One region of the Obesumbacterium proteus genome, then DNA from elsewhere that is predicted to be linked to it. Evidence: predicted binding sites of a transcription regulator. Region 1 holds the regulator's gene; each other region holds the start of a gene.
The links. The regulator CRP, encoded in region 1, controls carbon source genes, mostly activating them, when cyclic AMP is high. The targets are predictions, from matches to a motif close to ATGTGANNNNNNTCACAT.

Region 1 (4,084 bases):
GACGTGATCAATACATCTGAGGTGATGGCGGGAATTGAAGAGCGCCATGGCCTATTTGTGGAAGCGCTGGAGAAGATCAATGCCCAATACAATATCTTCACTCAGGTGCGTGGAATGGGGCTGTTGTTGGGCGCTGAACTGAGCCCTGCCTATCACGGTAAGGCGCGAGATATCTTACATGCTGCCGCCAGTGAAGGACTGATGCTGCTGAATGCAGGGCCGGATATTCTACGGTTTGCGCCATCGCTGGTTGTCGAGTTTGCCGATATCCATGAAGGCATGGCACGGCTGGAAAAAGCCATTGCCAAAGTCGTAGGCGGTCATTAATCCCTGAGTTTACGGCTCATCCAAATCCCGTGATGTGGCCGTTGCCGCCATGCTATCGACGAAATGGTATGCATGGCGCGTAAGTGCGCAATGATGCGCCGCAGATGCACTTCAATTTGCGTAACGGGCATCCCGTTAGTTTCTTGATCGTCAGACTGAAATACGGCGGCGTTGTCATTGAGCGTTGGACCATCGTGCTCCAAACGTTGCTGGCAAAGCTGCAATGCAATTTCACAACGCTGCAAATAATCCTGTGCCAGATTCTCGGTAAGCATGTAGTGATCGCGTGCGAGGATCGTCATGGCATTGAGGTGCTCAACGATAAACTGGCTGTGGGTGATCCACAGGCGCATATCCGTTAAATAGCGTGAATCAAACCCCGGTTCCTGCATCGCCTGATTCAGCGAAGTAAAGACGGCGTTGTGTGCCTGATTCACTTTCATGCGCGCATAGGCCAGCGCAGCCGTTTTAGGTTCAGGCGACAGTAAAAGGCGCAGCTCGTCTTGATAGGCTTCTAATGCCTGATGCGCATTTTTACGCAGCAAGCCGCTTTGCCACTGTGGCCACAGCCAGATGGTGCTGGCAAAGGCAAGAATACAGCCGAGAACCGTATCGATGAGACGCGGAACTAAGAAATGTAGCCCGTTAAGCTGTAACAGCTGGAGCGTATACACCGCCGTGATGGTGAAACCAATCACGGCCAGCCCGTAATTTTTCCTGAGAACTAAATAAGCCGCGATGGTTATCACCAGCATGCAGCTTAGCGTGACGTTCAACGGCAGGTTGAGCTGGAGCAGTCCTGCGGCAGCAATTAGCCCAACGAAAGTGCCTAGCGCACGGTGCTGGATCCTAACGCGCGTTGCGTTATAGCCATTTTGGATCACCAGCATGATCGTCAGCAAAACCCAATAGGGCTTTGGCAGATGAAATAACATGCCGAGGCTACTGCCTGCCGCCAGCGTAATGCCTAATCGTGCGGCGTTGCGCAGCGCGACTGACTTTAACGAAAGATAGGCGCGCAACGCAGGCCAGAAGGGAAGCCGTTGCTGAGTGGACATCAGATTGCGTTGATATAATGGGCGTTGGCGCTCGAGTAGGCGAGCCACGCGGCTAAAATGGTAGTAACAGAATTTGCCAACGGGGTTATCTGGGTGCTGATTAGACAGTTTTTCTAGCGCAGATAGCTCGTTATCCATCGAGAAATGTTGGGGATAACGGTGATATAAAATATCGTCAGCAACCGTTTTGAGCCGTTCTGTAATGACCTGAGCATTGCGGCGTAAAATCGCTTCGGCCTGACTTTTTTCGACCAGCTTTTGTACTTCATCGGGCTGAGACAGGCTAACGGTGATGTGTTCTTGCAAATCTAATGCGACCTGAAAATAGCGCAGCAGGCGTTTGTATTCAGGATTATGCACCAACGAAAGCATGTGCATTTGTTGGTATATCTGAGCAATAAGATCCATCACTTTTTGCTGACGTTGCAGCAACGGAGGCAGTGCGGTTTCAGGATCGATATGCTGAGTTAGCAGGCTGTACTTGGCTTCCATGTAGTCGCCAAGCTGAACGTAAAGCTGGCTGAGGTTTTCGCGGATCGGTTGCCCCTTCCACAGCAGGAACCAAAACCAGGTGAAAGCGCCATACCAAATAGTACCGACAATATACAGCAGTGGCCCATGCCAGATCGGCACGCTTCCCGCCATACTCAGGGTAAAAATAGAGGCAACCAGCGCTGCTGGCATAAGTCGCGCATGTAGCGGGCTAATCTCACCGTTAACGCCGAGCAATAAAGCCAAACCGAGCATGATCAGCGGTAGGGGAATTTGCCAAAGTAAGCATTGCTGTAGCAGAAAACTGCTAAAGGCAAATAAGCTGCCGCCAACGACTAAGCGTTTGATAAAGCGTTTATGTGGGGTATCGAGTCCGGCAATATTGCAGCAGGCGGGAACTAAAGAGAACATCAGCCCAAGTTGTAGATTACCTATCAACAGACCGAATAGCACAGGAAGACACAGCACCAGCGTTTGACGCAGTGCGTAGTTGACTTCCGGGTGGTAGATGAACCGCCGCCACATAGCCAAAGAAACCCGTGCAGCAAGGCTACACGGGCGTCATCTATCAGCGAGTGCCGTAAACGACGATGGTTTTTCCGTGTGCGGAGATCAGATTTTGATCTTCCAGCATCTTCAGAATACGACCAACGGTTTCACGGGAGCAGCCAACGATCTGGCCAATTTCCTGACGAGTGATCTTGATCTGCATACCATCTGGATGAGTCATGGCATCTGGCTGTTTGGCCAGATTCAGCAGGGTCTGAGCGATACGACCGGTTACGTCCAAGAACGCAAGGTTGCCGACTTTTTCAGAGGTAACCTGTAAGCGGCTAGCCATCTGAGCAGAAAGGCGCATCAGAATATCTGGATTGACCTGAATGAGCTGGCGGAATTTCTTGTAGGAAATTTCAGCCACTTCACAGGCGGTTTTTGCACGAACCCAGGCGCTACGTTCTTGCCCTTCCTCAAATAAGCCTAGTTCACCAATGAAATCGCCCTGATTCAGATAAGAAAGGATCATTTCTTTGCCTTCTTCATCTTTAATCAATACAGCAACGGAGCCCTTAACGATGTAGTACAGGGTTTCAGCCTTTTCACCTTGGTGGATCAGGGTACTTTTGGACGGATACTTGTGGATATGGCAATGAGACAAGAACCATTCAAGAGTCGGGTCTGTTTGCGGTTTGCCGAGAACCATTCGCTATTATCCTCTGTTGTTATCGCTGCCCTAATATCGGGATACTGATCCTGACAGTGTGCTTATCGTGGCACGGGGCTTTGCTTATTAACTTGTTATAGCACTTCATAATCGAGATATAGAGTAATAGGCTAAGGTAATTATTTCCTAGAGTTATTGATCTATACCCGTTTCAATCCATAAAGATCCATTTCGGCATAGTTTGTAGCACAGCTTTGTGCAGGTGTCTTGTGTTGTCTCGCTTCAGCATCAAGAAGTGAGGCCTCGGATTGCCTGTTTTTTATAGAAAGCGTAGTCTGATGCCAAAATTTAACCAAAGGGGTGATAAACATGCAGGCACGAGTGAAATGGGTTGAAGGGATGACTTTTCTGGGTGAATCCGCTTCAGGACACCAGATTCTTATGGATGGAAACGCTGGCGACAAAGCACCAAGCCCAATGGAAATGGTGCTGATGTCTGCGGGTGGATGCAGTGCGATTGACGTGGTTTCAATTTTGCAAAAAGGGCGACTGGACGTGCGCGACTGTGAAGTGAAATTAACCTCTGAGCGTCGTGAAGAAGCCCCTCGTTTGTTTACTCATATCAATCTGCATTTTGTGGTTACCGGCAAAGGGCTGACCGATAAAGCCGTTGAACGTGCGGTTGCCTTATCGGCCGAGAAGTATTGCTCGGTAGCGCTGATGTTGGGTCAGGCGGTGAATATTACTCACAGCTTTGAAACTATCGTGGTTGAGTAACGTTTTTACTCCCAAGCATAGTTTTGGCATTCCCAACGTAATAAATCCAGGAATCGCCGCGCCGTTAAGGTGAGCGGCGATTTTTGCGAATAGAACACGCAGTATTGGGCGGTGGGTAAATCGTCGATAGGCAATGCACAGAGCGTATTGCCTAATCCCAGCGGAGTCCGCATCGCCCGAGCCACGATGGTCAGATATTGTGCCTGTTGCACCATGCTTAATCCGCAAACCACGGAGTCCGTTCGGATCGGTGATTGGCTAAGCTGGT
Region 2 (4,084 bases), 1.6 Mb from region 1:
TATCAATATATGAGGTTGAAAGGATTCCCACCACTAATTACCCTGCTGTTAATGTCGTCGCTCATATTAACCATAGGGCGCGCTATTACACTGCCTTTTATTACCATCTATATGACCGAGCACTACCGTCTTGAGCCTGAGGGCGTGGGGCTGGTCTTAGGCGTCAGTCTTGCACTTGGTATTATCGCCAGCTTTTATGGTGGCTATCTGGTTGATAAGTTTGATAAACATCGCTTAATGATTATCAGCATTGCTCTATTTGCTCTCACGTTTTGCATTATGCCATGGCTTAACGACGTGCTCTGGATGGTGCCCGTGTTGGCGCTGTTGCACGCCGCCTATTCAATTTTTAGCATTGCTATTAAAGCCTGCTTTGCCGAATGGCTACCGGTAAGTGAACGCATTCGCGGCTTTTCGATGAATTATACCTTGGTGAACGTTGGCTGGGCCGTGGGGCCAGCGCTCGGCGTTTTCGCGGCGTCGTTCTATCCCATGCTGCCGTTTTTCCTCTCTGGCCTACTCGCCTTTCTCGTTGGGGTTACTCTTTGGCTACGCTTAGACGGCTACGGGCTACCACCAGCGAACGGTGAAGTATTTACTGAACAACGACTCAGCTTCCGTGCCACTTTTAAAGTCTTAAGCCACGACCGTCGGCTAATTTTTTTCACGCTCGGCAGCACCATGGGCGCAGTGGTTGCAGGGCAGTTTACCGGCTACTTATCTCAATATTTAATCACCGTCAGCAATGCGCAGTTTGCTTATCAGGTGATCGGTTCGGTGATGACGGTGAACGCAACCGTCGTCATTGGCTTGCAGTATTTGCTCAGCCGCAACATGAAGAAAGAAAATCTATTGCGATGGCTGATACTTGGCACCCTATTTTTCTGTCTAGGACTGATCGGCTTTGCGTTGGCCGAACGCTCCATTCCTTTCTGGATGGTCGCAATGGCGATCTTCACCCTCGGTGAAGTAATCGTGATACCGGTTGAATACTTGTTTATCGATTTTATTGCGCCCCCTCATTTGAAAGGCAGTTACTACGGGGTGCAAAATTTGGGCAACTTAGGGGGTGCGGTGAATCCTATACTGTGCGGCTTTTTGCTGTCTTTCGCGCCACCGACTACGCTTTTCTATGTACTAGTAGGTGCGTCACTTCTTGGGTTGGCATTTTTCTGGTATGGCTATCGTCTTTCGGGCGCAGCCAGCCACGCCGCAGAAGATATTCTTTGATACAGGAACCTGACTGAAAACCTTCACAAACGGCATAATTGCGATAACTTGTTTTCATGATGTGATCAGTAGCACATTTCTGAATTTAATTGTATGATGAATGCGTTTTCTTTCTTAGGTATTCACTGATGTCAAAAGCATTTTCAGTTTGCTGGCAGTATTTGAGAGCTTTCATATTAATTTACCTGTGTTTGTTTGCAGGGAATGCCATCTCAACGCTGCTGCCAATCACAATTCCAGGCAGCATTATTGGCATGCTGATCTTATTTGCCCTGCTGGCATCACAAATCATGCCAGCAAAATGGGTAAAGCCTGGTTGTAATATTTTAATCCGCTATATGGCGCTGTTGTTCGTCCCGATCGGCGTTGGCGTGATGCAGTACTACGACGTGCTGACCAAGCAGTTTGGTCCTATCGTCGTATCGTGCCTCATTAGTACTTTGATTATTATGGTTGTCGTTGCTTATAGCTCCCACATGGTGCACCGCGAACGCATCATCGGTGAAGCTACCGACGGCAGCGAGGAGAAAAAATAATGGCTTATATTTGGTGGTCGTTACCACTCACGCTGTTAGTCTTTTTTGGGGCTCGCCGTATTGCCCAAAAGCTAAATATGCCGTTATTGAATCCGTTGCTTGTATCAATGGTAATTATTATTCCTTTGCTACTGCTGCTCAAAATTCCTTACGAGCATTATTTTGCGGGCAGTTCAACGCTGAACAGTTTGCTACAACCCGCCGTGGTCGCATTGGCATTTCCACTGTATGAACAGATCCACCAGATCCGAGCACGCTGGAAATCCATTATCACTATCTGTTTTATCGGTAGCGCCACTGCCATGATTTCAGGTACCGCGATTGCGCTGTGGATGGGCGCGTCGCCAGAAATCGCCGCTTCGGTGATGCCGAAATCTGTGACCACACCGATTGCGATGGCCGTTGCACAGTCGATTGGTGGTATTCCTGCCATCAGTGCGGTATGCGTTATTTTCGTTGGGATTTTGGGGGCTGTATTTGGCCATACTCTTTTGAACTTGATGAAAATTAGTACCAAGGCCTCGCGCGGTTTGGCGATGGGCACCGCCTCGCATGCCCTTGGCACCGCACGCTGCGCTGAGATGGACTTTCAGGAAGGTGCATTCAGCTCATTGGCTCTGGTTATCTGCGGGATTATCACTTCGCTGCTCGCGCCATTCCTCTTCCCAGTGTTGTTGCACTTATTTAGCTAAGCCTGCCTTCTGTCTCCCCTCATCGGGGAGACAGAAAGAAACAAAAGTCACAAATACCCGCGATACATCTCACACTTCTTTCATTTGTTACATTGATTACATCAAAATAGTGATAATAGTCACATAATAAAGCCAATCGGTTGCCTAGAATACTCCCCCGTAACTAACTAAGAGGCTCCCCCATGCACGCACGATACGACGCGGCATTCAGCCAACTGCCAGCCGCTTTGCAGGCGGCGCTCTCACCGATTCTCAATGATGCTGATTTCCACGCGGTGATTACCGCTTCTCAAGTCGAAAGTCTGAAACAGGCTACCGGCATGAGCGACCGCGAATTAGCATTTGCCCTGCTTCCTATGGCCGCCGCATGCTCACTGGCACCCATCTCCAAATTTTACGTTGGTGCCGTTGCGCGCGGTGTTAGCGGCAACCTGTACTTCGGTGCCAACATGGAGTTTCTGGGCGCGCCGATGCAGCAAACCATCCACGCAGAACAGTGCGCGGTAACACACGCATGGCTGCGCGGCGAAAAAGCACTGACTTCCATCACGGTTAACTACACCCCCTGTGGCCACTGCCGACAGTTTATGAATGAGCTGAATACCGGCATCAAACTGGCGATTAACTTACCAGGACGTCAAGCCGCCACGCTGGGTGATTATCTGCCTGACGCCTTTGGCCCACGCGATCTTGAAATCAAAACCCTGCTGATGGATGAAGAAAACCATAACCTCAGCTTGGCTAATGCGGACGAATTAACATTAGCAGCGTTAGACGCTGCCAACCGCAGCCATGCGCCTTACAGCCATGCCTATAGCGGCGTGGCGCTGGAAGCCGAGGACGGTAGTGTTTATAGCGGACGCTATGCTGAAAATGCGGCCTTTAACCCAAGCTTGCCGCCGTTACAGGCTGCGCTGATTCTGATGAACGTTTCAGGCAAAGATGTGCTGCGTACTCGCCGTGCTGTCTTGGTTGAAACAGAAGACGCCGTGTTCTCTCAATGGGATGCAACCCAAGCAACGCTGCATGCGTTAGGCTGCACTCAGGTAGAACAGGTTCAGATTTAAGCTGTTTTTAACGCAGGGTCATTCGGCTCTGCGCTCCCATTCCTCGCCAAATCCTGTAAAAAAGTGTTACTTAGCTCGCACTTTCCCTGCTAAATGTCATCTTTCTATAACAAGCATTGAACAACTTATTAGTATCTCTTAGGATCGCTGGGATGACGCATTAAAATCTCTGATAATCTGATTACTATACCCAAAATAATTCGAGTTGCATTGAGGCGGCAAGTGAGCGAACCCCGATGAGCTTACCCAAGTAAGTGATTCGGGTGAGTGAGCACAGCCAACAAAAATGCAGCTTGAAGTATGATGGGTATACCGCCCGACATAAAGAGTGCTACCCATGGAACTGGAATACGAAAGTAAACGTCCGTTGTACATCCCCTACGCAGGCCCGATCCTGCTGGAATTCCCCCTGCTAAATAAAGGCAGCGCCTTTAGCGAAGAAGAACGCAGCAACTTCAACCTACACGGCCTGCTGCCTGAAGCCGTTGAAACGATTGAAGAACAAACCGAGCGCGCCTACCGCCAGTATCTGGATTTCAAAACCGATAACGATAAACAT
Region 3 (4,084 bases), 1.2 Mb from region 1:
TTCTGCATTCGGGATTTCAACTTCTGGAATAGTCAGCTTCATGATGCGTTCGATGTTGCGCAGCAGACGACGTTCGCGGTTCTCAACGAACAGCAATGCGCGACCTGCACGGCCAGCACGACCGGTACGACCGATACGGTGAACGTAAGACTCTGAGTCCATCGGGATGTCGTAGTTAACAACCAGACTGATACGGTCAACGTCCAGACCACGTGCAGCAACGTCAGTTGCAATCAGGATATCCAAACGACCGTCTTTCAGACGCTCCAGAGTCTGCTCACGCAGAGCCTGGTTCATATCGCCGTTCAGTGCAGCGCTGCTGTAACCGTTACGTTCCAACGCTTCTGCAACTTCCAGAGTGGCGTTTTTGGTACGTACGAAGATGATTGCAGCATCGAAATCTTCAGCTTCAAGGAAACGAACCAGCGCTTCGTTTTTACGCATACCGAACACAGTCCAGTAGCTCTGGCTGATGTCTGGACGCGTGGTAATGCTTGACTGAATGCGTACTTCCTGTGGCTCTTTCATGAAGCGACGGGTAATACGACGAATAGCTTCTGGCATAGTTGCAGAGAACAGCGCCGTTTGGTGCTGTGCTGGGATCTGCGCCATGATGGTTTCAACGTCTTCGATGAAGCCCATACGCAGCATTTCATCCGCTTCGTCCAGAACCAAACCGCTCAGGTTAGACAGGTTCAGGGTGCCACGTTTCAGGTGGTCCAGCAGACGACCAGGAGTACCCACAACAATTTGTGGCCCCTGACGCAGAGCGCGCAGCTGTACGTCGTAGCGTTGGCCACCGTACAGAGCAACAACGTTTACGCCGTTCATGTGTTTAGCGAAGTCAGCCATCGCTTCAGAAACCTGAACTGCCAGCTCACGAGTTGGAGCCAGAACCAGCACCTGTGGTGCTTTCAGGCTTGGATCAATATTGTGCAGCAGCGGCAAAGAGAACGCAGCTGTTTTACCGGAACCGGTCTGAGCCATACCCAGAACGTCACGGCCATTTAAAAGGTGAGGAATACATTCCGCCTGGATAGGAGACGGTTTTTCGTAGCCCAGATCGGTCAGGGCTTGGATAATTGGTGCAGCTAACCCTAGGTCAGCAAAAGAAGTTTCGAACTCAGCCATGTACACGTGCCTCATTGATGGCGGCCAGTCTACATAACTCGTCTAGAAAATGGACAATGATTTTCATTGAAAAGTGTGAACCGGCTCAAATTAGATTAAATAACGAACAAAAAGCCCTCACCTCAAGGAGGTGATAAAGCAATTAAAAAAGTATAGGCGTAGTTGTTCGTCAGCTATTGCTGGTCCGATTCTGATAGGTCGTCTTGCTCTTGGCCCAAAAGCGCCAATTCCAACAGTGCATAGCGGTGCTCAACAAAGTTATGTACGTTGTTGGCAACCGTCAGTTTGAACAGCGCAGAGGCACTGCTCTTGTCCCCCAGACTCAGGTAATATTTACCTAAATAGAAGTCAGTTTCACTGAGATGCTCAGCGAGCGAAGTGTTATCCGTTGCATCTTCCTGTAAGCGTGTCATCAATGTTTTCTGATTGATGGTGCCCAGGTAGAATTCGACAATATTCCATCCCCATTGATTCCTGTTCGCCTTGTTATATCGCTGTTCCAGCGAGGCAGTGGCTTTCTTTGGATCGATTTCACGTTCCACAAGGTAAAGCCATAACGAACGGAATGGATCATTGGGATCGTCTTGATAAAACGCCTGCAGATCATCCTGCGCTAACGGGTATCGACCACCATAATACAGTGCGATGCCTCGGTTTAAACGCGCGTAGTTGTAAGTTGGATCAAGCTCTAGTACAGAATCAAACGCTTCATAGGCGGCATCAAAATTGCCAGCCTGCGTTAAGTAAATCCCCAGATAGTTAAAAACTTCTGGCATATCAGGACGAATAGCCAGCGCTTGCGAAAAATCGTTACGCGCTAAAGCTCTCAGTCCTAGACTATCATACAGTACTCCGCGCTCATATAAAAGCTGTGCGCGTTCATCATCTGTCAATGCACGGCTAGCAAGGATTTGTTCCATGCGCGCCAGCATGACTTCCTGTTGCAGCGAAGGCTGTAACGGAATTGCTAGTACTTCGTCTTTACGCCAATCAAGGTTGCTGCATCCTGCCAGCAGAATTGCTGTCGCAACGTAACACCAGCGCAAGATAGGCTTCATTTCCCAACTCCCGAAGACCAACATCGGATTGATTTCCTATCATCCATATAAGCAAATACATCCTGTATTTGCGTAACAAACGGCTTCCCGCCTATGCAGGAAGCCGTAATACTGAACGGTTTGTTATTCAGCAGCTGGAGCAGCGGCCTGTTCTGGCGCGCTTGCCTCTTTGATGCTCAGGCGGACGCGACCCTGACGGTCAACTTCCAGAACCTTAACAGGAACGTCCTGACCCATCTGCAGATAGTCGGTCACTTTCTCAACACGCTTGTCAGCGATCTGAGAAATATGTACCAGACCTTCTTTACCGCCACCGATAGCAACGAATGCACCGAAATCAACGATACGGGTTACTTTACCCTGATAGATGCGGCCAACTTCGATTTCAGCAGTAATTTCTTCGATGCGACGAATAGCATGTTTCGCTTTTTCGTTGTCGGTTGCTGCAATTTTAATTGTGCCATCATCTTCGATTTCGATAGTCGTGCCAGTTTCGTCAGTCAATGCACGAATAACAGAACCACCTTTACCGATGACATCTTTGATCTTCTCAGGATTGATCTTGATGGTATGGATACGTGGAGCGAATTCAGAGATATCGCCACGCGGCGCGTTAATCGCCTGTTCCATTACACCCAGAATGTGCAGACGTGCACCTTTAGCCTGATTCAGAGCCACCTGCATGATTTCGCGGGTGATGCCTTCGATTTTAATATCCATCTGCAGCGCAGTGATACCTTCGCGGCTACCTGCAACTTTGAAGTCCATGTCGCCCAGATGATCTTCGTCACCCAGAATATCAGACAGAACGACGAAGTTTTCGTCTTCTTTAACCAGACCCATAGCGATACCAGCAACGGCAGCTTTGATCGGCACACCTGCGTCCATCAGTGCCAGTGAAGCACCACAAACAGAGGCCATAGAAGAAGAACCGTTAGATTCGGTGATTTCTGAAACCACACGAACGGTGTACGGGAATTCGTCTTGCTTAGGCATTACTGCCAGCACGCCGCGCTTCGCCAAACGACCGTGACCAATTTCACGACGCTTAGGTGAGCCCATCATGCCAGTTTCCCCTACGGAGTACGGAGGGAAGTTATAGTGTAGCAGGAAGCGGTCAGTCTGCTCGCCGGTCAGGCCATCGATGTTCTGAGCATCACGTTCTGTACCCAGAGTTGCGGTAACCAGAGCCTGAGTTTCACCACGAGTGAACAGTGCAGAACCATGGGTGCGAGGCAGTACGCCAGTGCGAACGTCCAGACCACGGATCATGTCTTTTTCACGGCCATCGATACGTGGCTCGCCACGCAGCACACGGCTACGTACAACATTTTTCTCCAGAGAGCCCAGTACATCAGCGATTTCGCCAGCGCTCAGAGATTCGTCTTCAGCCTGCAGAGCAGCGATAACGTCAGCTTTGATCTGATCAACCTGAGCGTAACGAGCCTGTTTTTCAGTGATGTGGTATGCATCGCCGATACGGGTTTCAGCCAGAGCAGCAACGCGCGCGTGCAGCGCTTCGTTTACAGCCGGAGCAGTCCATTCCCAACGTGGTTTACCAGCTTCAGCAACCAGCGCTTTGATGTTTTCAATAACAACCTGCTGCTGATCGTGACCGAATACAACGGCACCCAGCATCTGGTCTTCGCTCAGCAGTTGAGCTTCAGATTCAACCATCAGTACTGCACCTTCGGTACCAGCAACAACCAGATCCAGCTTGCTTTCTTGCAGCTCATCTGTTGTTGGGTTCAGCACATACTGGTCGTTGATGTAACCAACGCGGGCTGCACCGATTGGGCCATTGAATGGAATACCAGACAGGCTCAGGGCAGCAGAAGCACCGATCATCGCAACGATGTCTGGGCTAACCTGCGGGTTTACAGAAACAACGGTAG
Region 4 (4,084 bases), 150 kb from region 1:
CCCGCGTTGACTGTGCTTTCGCCAACTGCTGACGCACCGTTGCCAGCACGTTGCTTGACTGGTCGATCTCTTCTTGAGACATCGCCTGAACGCCTAAACGTACACGACGCCCAGCCTCTTTCGCTTTTTCGCCCACCAGTGTTTGGTAGTAACGCACATCGGCTTCGGCCTGATTTAGCGCTTCTTGATAACGCGGCTGATCGATAACAAACAGGATCTGCCCTTTCTTCACCAGCTGGTTATCGCGAATAGGTACGTCCGAGAGTAGACCGCTGACGTCTGGTGCAATGGCAACAACGTCGGCGGTGAATTTAGCATCACGCGTCCAGGGAGATTCGGTATAAAAGGCCCATGCTTTAAACACGGCAATTGCCGCTACTATCACGATAATCACGGTGATAGCGATGCGGGTCATTTTTATCATAATTTGATTCACAGTGACCTCAGACAAATAAGCAGGTAATCAAGTAGAACAAACAGCAGTACAACGCGGTATTAAACAACGCCGGATGCCAAACAAAGTCGTAGATCCCCGTCGGTTGTAATACTCGCCGGAACAGTAAAAACAGCAGCAAAGCCACCAGCAGTTCAAAAAACACCGGTGGAAAGGACAGGCCAAAAACGACCATTACCGGTAGCAGCCCCATAATTCTCTCCACTCAAATAATATTTAGCCTAGCTCAACGCGGCGTTCTTCGTTGGCTGCATAGCGCCACGAGCGATAACTTTTGCCTTACGCGATCCACTAACCGCCCTCACCCTGAAATACTGGCTGATGGCGTTTAACTCAGAAAAAGGATGTCTGTCAGAGGATGTGAACTACAGGATCTGATGGCAGAAGGACATTTCGTCGTTTCGATACACAGAGGATTATTTCCGCATCGTCAATGACAATATCTTAGCGCAATAATAATCACCATGTATAGAATGTGTGAGCTAAATCACTTTTTATTTAAAATAAACAATCAGTCGTTTTTTTAAGCTATCATCGTTACCTCAAAGGCTGATTGTATGGCAATTTCTCCTGTGCAATCCCATGACCCTATTAAGGTAGATTGAACAATGGAACGACTTAAGCGCATGGCCGTATTTGCCAAAGTAGTTGAATGCGGCTCCTTTACTAGCGCAGGACGCCAGCTTGAGATGAGCGTTTCGTCCATAAGCCAAACCATTTCCAAGTTGGAAAATGAGCTCAATATTAAGCTGCTCAACCGCAGCACGCGCAGCATTGGTTTAACCGAGGCAGGGAAAATTTATTATCAGGGCTGCCGCAAAATGTTGCTTGAGGCGCAGGAAGTCCACGAACAGATTTACGCCTTCAACAATACGCCAACGGGCACCTTACGTATCGGTAGTTCATCGACCATGGCACAAAATGTATTGGCACCGATGACGGCCAGAATGCTGCGTGAATACCCTGGATTATCGATCGATTTAGTTACCGGCGTACCTGCTCCAGACCTTATCGCTGATGGGCTCGATCTGGTGGTGCGGGTGGGCGCATTACAAGACTCCAGCCTGTTTTCCAAGCGCTTGGGTTCCATGCCAATGGTCGTCTGCGCAGCGAAAAGCTATCTCCAGCAGCACGGCACGCCTGAGAAACCCGCGGACATCACCAGTTTTAGCTGGTTGACCTACAGCGTTCGCCCCGACAGCGAATTTGAGCTGATTGCGCCAGAAGGGCAAACGCTGCACCTCTCGCCTCAGGGACGCTTCGTCACCAATGACTCGCAAACGCTCATCCGCTGGCTTAGCGAAGGCGTGGGCATTGCTTACGTGCCGCTGATGTGGGTCATCGAAGAGATAAAACGCGGTGAAGTTGAAATTCTCTTCAGCCGCTATCAATCCGACCCAAGACCGGTTTACGCCTTACATACCCAAAAAGATAAGCTGCCGCTCAAGGTGCAGGTTTGTATTAACTACCTCAGCGAATATTTCACCAAGGTTGGGGAGATTTATCAGGATTATCGGCAGGAGGAGTGAGCTAACTTTTCGTTTGGGGTTCACTATGCAAACTCCGTGTAATATTTCGTCCGCCTGTTTAAAAAGCATTTCTATGAAAACTAAATAGAAGGCGTCCGATGAGAGCCCCATTGCGCGGGGGCTCTCAACTCACGCGCTTCTATCCGAGATGCCATTTTCGCTCCGGTTTGGTATCGCCCGTCCAGGGCGCCCCAAACTCCAGCATGACATCCATGTCATGCTGGCTCGTCCAACCAAAAACTAAACAATTAAAAGGCAAATACGGACAACGTTTTTGCTTTGTTGAATGGAATGCATATTAGAGTCACCAGCAGGGATGCTGGTGACAGGTTGAGGGCGCACAGGATGTGCGCTCCGAGACCGGTCGGTCAAACAACTCGGTAAAAAGCGCGAGAGTCGAGAGGTTGCGCGCTAGCAACCTTTCGTCGGACGCCTACGCCAAGTAACAGCATAGAAAAACCAGAAACTGACTGGCGGACGAAACCCTTCACCGTTCAAGTATAGAAATACCGAAATGTAAGGCGACAGCTTACGCCGTTCCCCCCACCGTCATTGAATCCAGCTTCAACGTTGGCTGACCCACGCCAACCGGCACGCTCTGCCCTTCTTTGCCGCATACGCCAACGCCTTTATCCAGCGCCAGATCGTTACCGACCATAGAAATTTGCTGCATGGCTTCAATGCCTGAACCAATCAACGTTGCGCCTTTCACCGGTTTGGTGATTTTGCCATTCTCAATCAGATAAGCCTCTGACGTAGAGAAGACAAATTTGCCCGACGTAATATCGACCTGACCACCGGCAAAATTCGGCGCATACAGGCCATATTCAACGCTAGAAATAATATCCTGTGGCGATGATTTGCCCGCCAACATATAGGTATTGGTCATGCGTGGCATTGGCAGATGCGCATAGGATTCACGGCGACCGTTACCGGTTGGCGCAAGCCCCATCAGGCGAGCATTCATTTTATCCTGCATAAAGCCTTTCAGAATGCCGTTTTCAATCAATACGTTGTATTGACCCGGAACGCCTTCATCATCAATTGCCAGCGAGCCACGACGTCCGCTAATCGTGCCGTCATCGACAACGGTACACAGTTCAGAAGCCACCAGTTGCCCCATCTGGCCACTGAACACCGACGTACCACGACGATTAAAATCACCTTCTAAACCATGACCAACCGCTTCATGCAACAGCACGCCCGGCCAGCCTGCACCAAGTACAACCGGCATTGAACCAGCTGGAGCCGCTACCGCAGACAGATTTACCAGCGCCATGCGTACCGCTTCTTTGGCAAAAGCATCAGCACGCACATCACCATCGACGAGCTCGAGGAAGTATTCGTAGCCAGAACGACCACCGCCGCCGCTTGAACCACGCTCACGGCGACCATCCTCTTCTACCAGCACGCTGACAGAAAGACGAACCAATGGGCGAACATCTGCCGCCAAGGTGCCATCGGTTGCGGCCACTAGAATTAATTCATACACCCCAGTAATGCTGGCAGACACTTCCTGCACGCGGGGATCTTCCGCACGCGCGACATTATCAACGCGGTGCAGCAGAGCAATTTTTTCTTCACGCGGCAGGCTTTGCAGCGGATCAATGGCGGGATACAGCAAGCTATAAGGCACGTTGCCCAAGGTGTGAACTTTGCCATTGCCCTGTTCACGAACGATGCTGCGAGCCGCCTGTGCGCTTTGATTCAGTGCATTAAGGGTAATCTGGTCAGCGTAGGCGAAGCCGGTCTTCTCACCGCTAATAGCGCGCACGCCAACGCCCTGATCGATATTGTAAGAACCGTCTTTAATGATACGGTCTTCAATCACCCAAGATTCATGGTAACTGGACTGAAAATAGAGATCGGCGTAGTCAAGCTGACGTTCAGCCAGTGTACCCAATACTGAAAACAGATCTTGATGACTCAGTTTGTTAGCAGCCAATAGCTGCTCACTGACGAACGTCAGACTCATAGCGTTTTACTCTTCTTGATCCAAAGGATTAACCAGCTTCGGCTGGAATCGGTTGTGTTGCGCGACCGGCATTTGGGTGCGAATATTTTCAAGTGAGTGAGTATTCACCTTCACTTTAATCGGCAT

Region 2: the regulator CRP is predicted to act here: its motif matches at 2,566-2,583, upstream of cdd (cytidine deaminase).
Region 3: the regulator CRP is predicted to act here: its motif matches at 1,205-1,222, upstream of yrbN (protein YrbN).
Region 4: the regulator CRP is predicted to act here: its motif matches at 930-947, upstream of aaeR (HTH-type transcriptional activator AaeR).

The regions. Positions count from the first base shown of each region.
Region 1 covers NZ_CP014608.1:1,051,384-1,055,467, forward strand. Annotated here, with positions in the region: gene argD (bifunctional acetylornithine/succinyldiaminopimelate transaminase) at 1-327, shown strand, start outside; gene DSM2777_RS04975 (YccS/YhfK family putative transporter) at 324-2,402, opposite strand; gene crp (cAMP-activated global transcriptional regulator CRP) at 2,446-3,078, opposite strand; gene DSM2777_RS04985 (OsmC family protein) at 3,409-3,816, shown strand; gene DSM2777_RS04990 (LysR substrate-binding domain-containing protein) at 3,822-4,084, opposite strand, start outside.
Region 2 covers NZ_CP014608.1:2,684,910-2,688,993, reverse strand. Annotated here, with positions in the region: gene DSM2777_RS12805 (MFS transporter) at 16-1,230, shown strand; gene DSM2777_RS12800 (CidA/LrgA family protein) at 1,359-1,766, shown strand; gene DSM2777_RS12795 (CidB/LrgB family autolysis modulator) at 1,766-2,458, shown strand; gene cdd (cytidine deaminase) at 2,641-3,525, shown strand; gene DSM2777_RS12785 (NAD-dependent malic enzyme) at 3,863-4,084, shown strand, end outside.
Region 3 covers NZ_CP014608.1:4,874,106-4,878,189, forward strand. Annotated here, with positions in the region: gene DSM2777_RS22815 (DEAD/DEAH family ATP-dependent RNA helicase) at 1-1,131, opposite strand, end outside; gene yrbN (protein YrbN) at 1,124-1,198, opposite strand; gene nlpI (lipoprotein NlpI) at 1,305-2,189, opposite strand; gene pnp (polyribonucleotide nucleotidyltransferase) at 2,313-4,084, opposite strand, start outside.
Region 4 covers NZ_CP014608.1:1,200,259-1,204,342, reverse strand. Annotated here, with positions in the region: gene aaeA (p-hydroxybenzoic acid efflux pump subunit AaeA) at 1-424, opposite strand, end outside; gene aaeX (p-hydroxybenzoic acid efflux pump operon protein AaeX) at 444-647, opposite strand; gene aaeR (HTH-type transcriptional activator AaeR) at 1,063-1,983, shown strand; gene tldD (metalloprotease TldD) at 2,513-3,958, opposite strand; gene nit1 (deaminated glutathione amidase) at 3,965-4,084, opposite strand, start outside.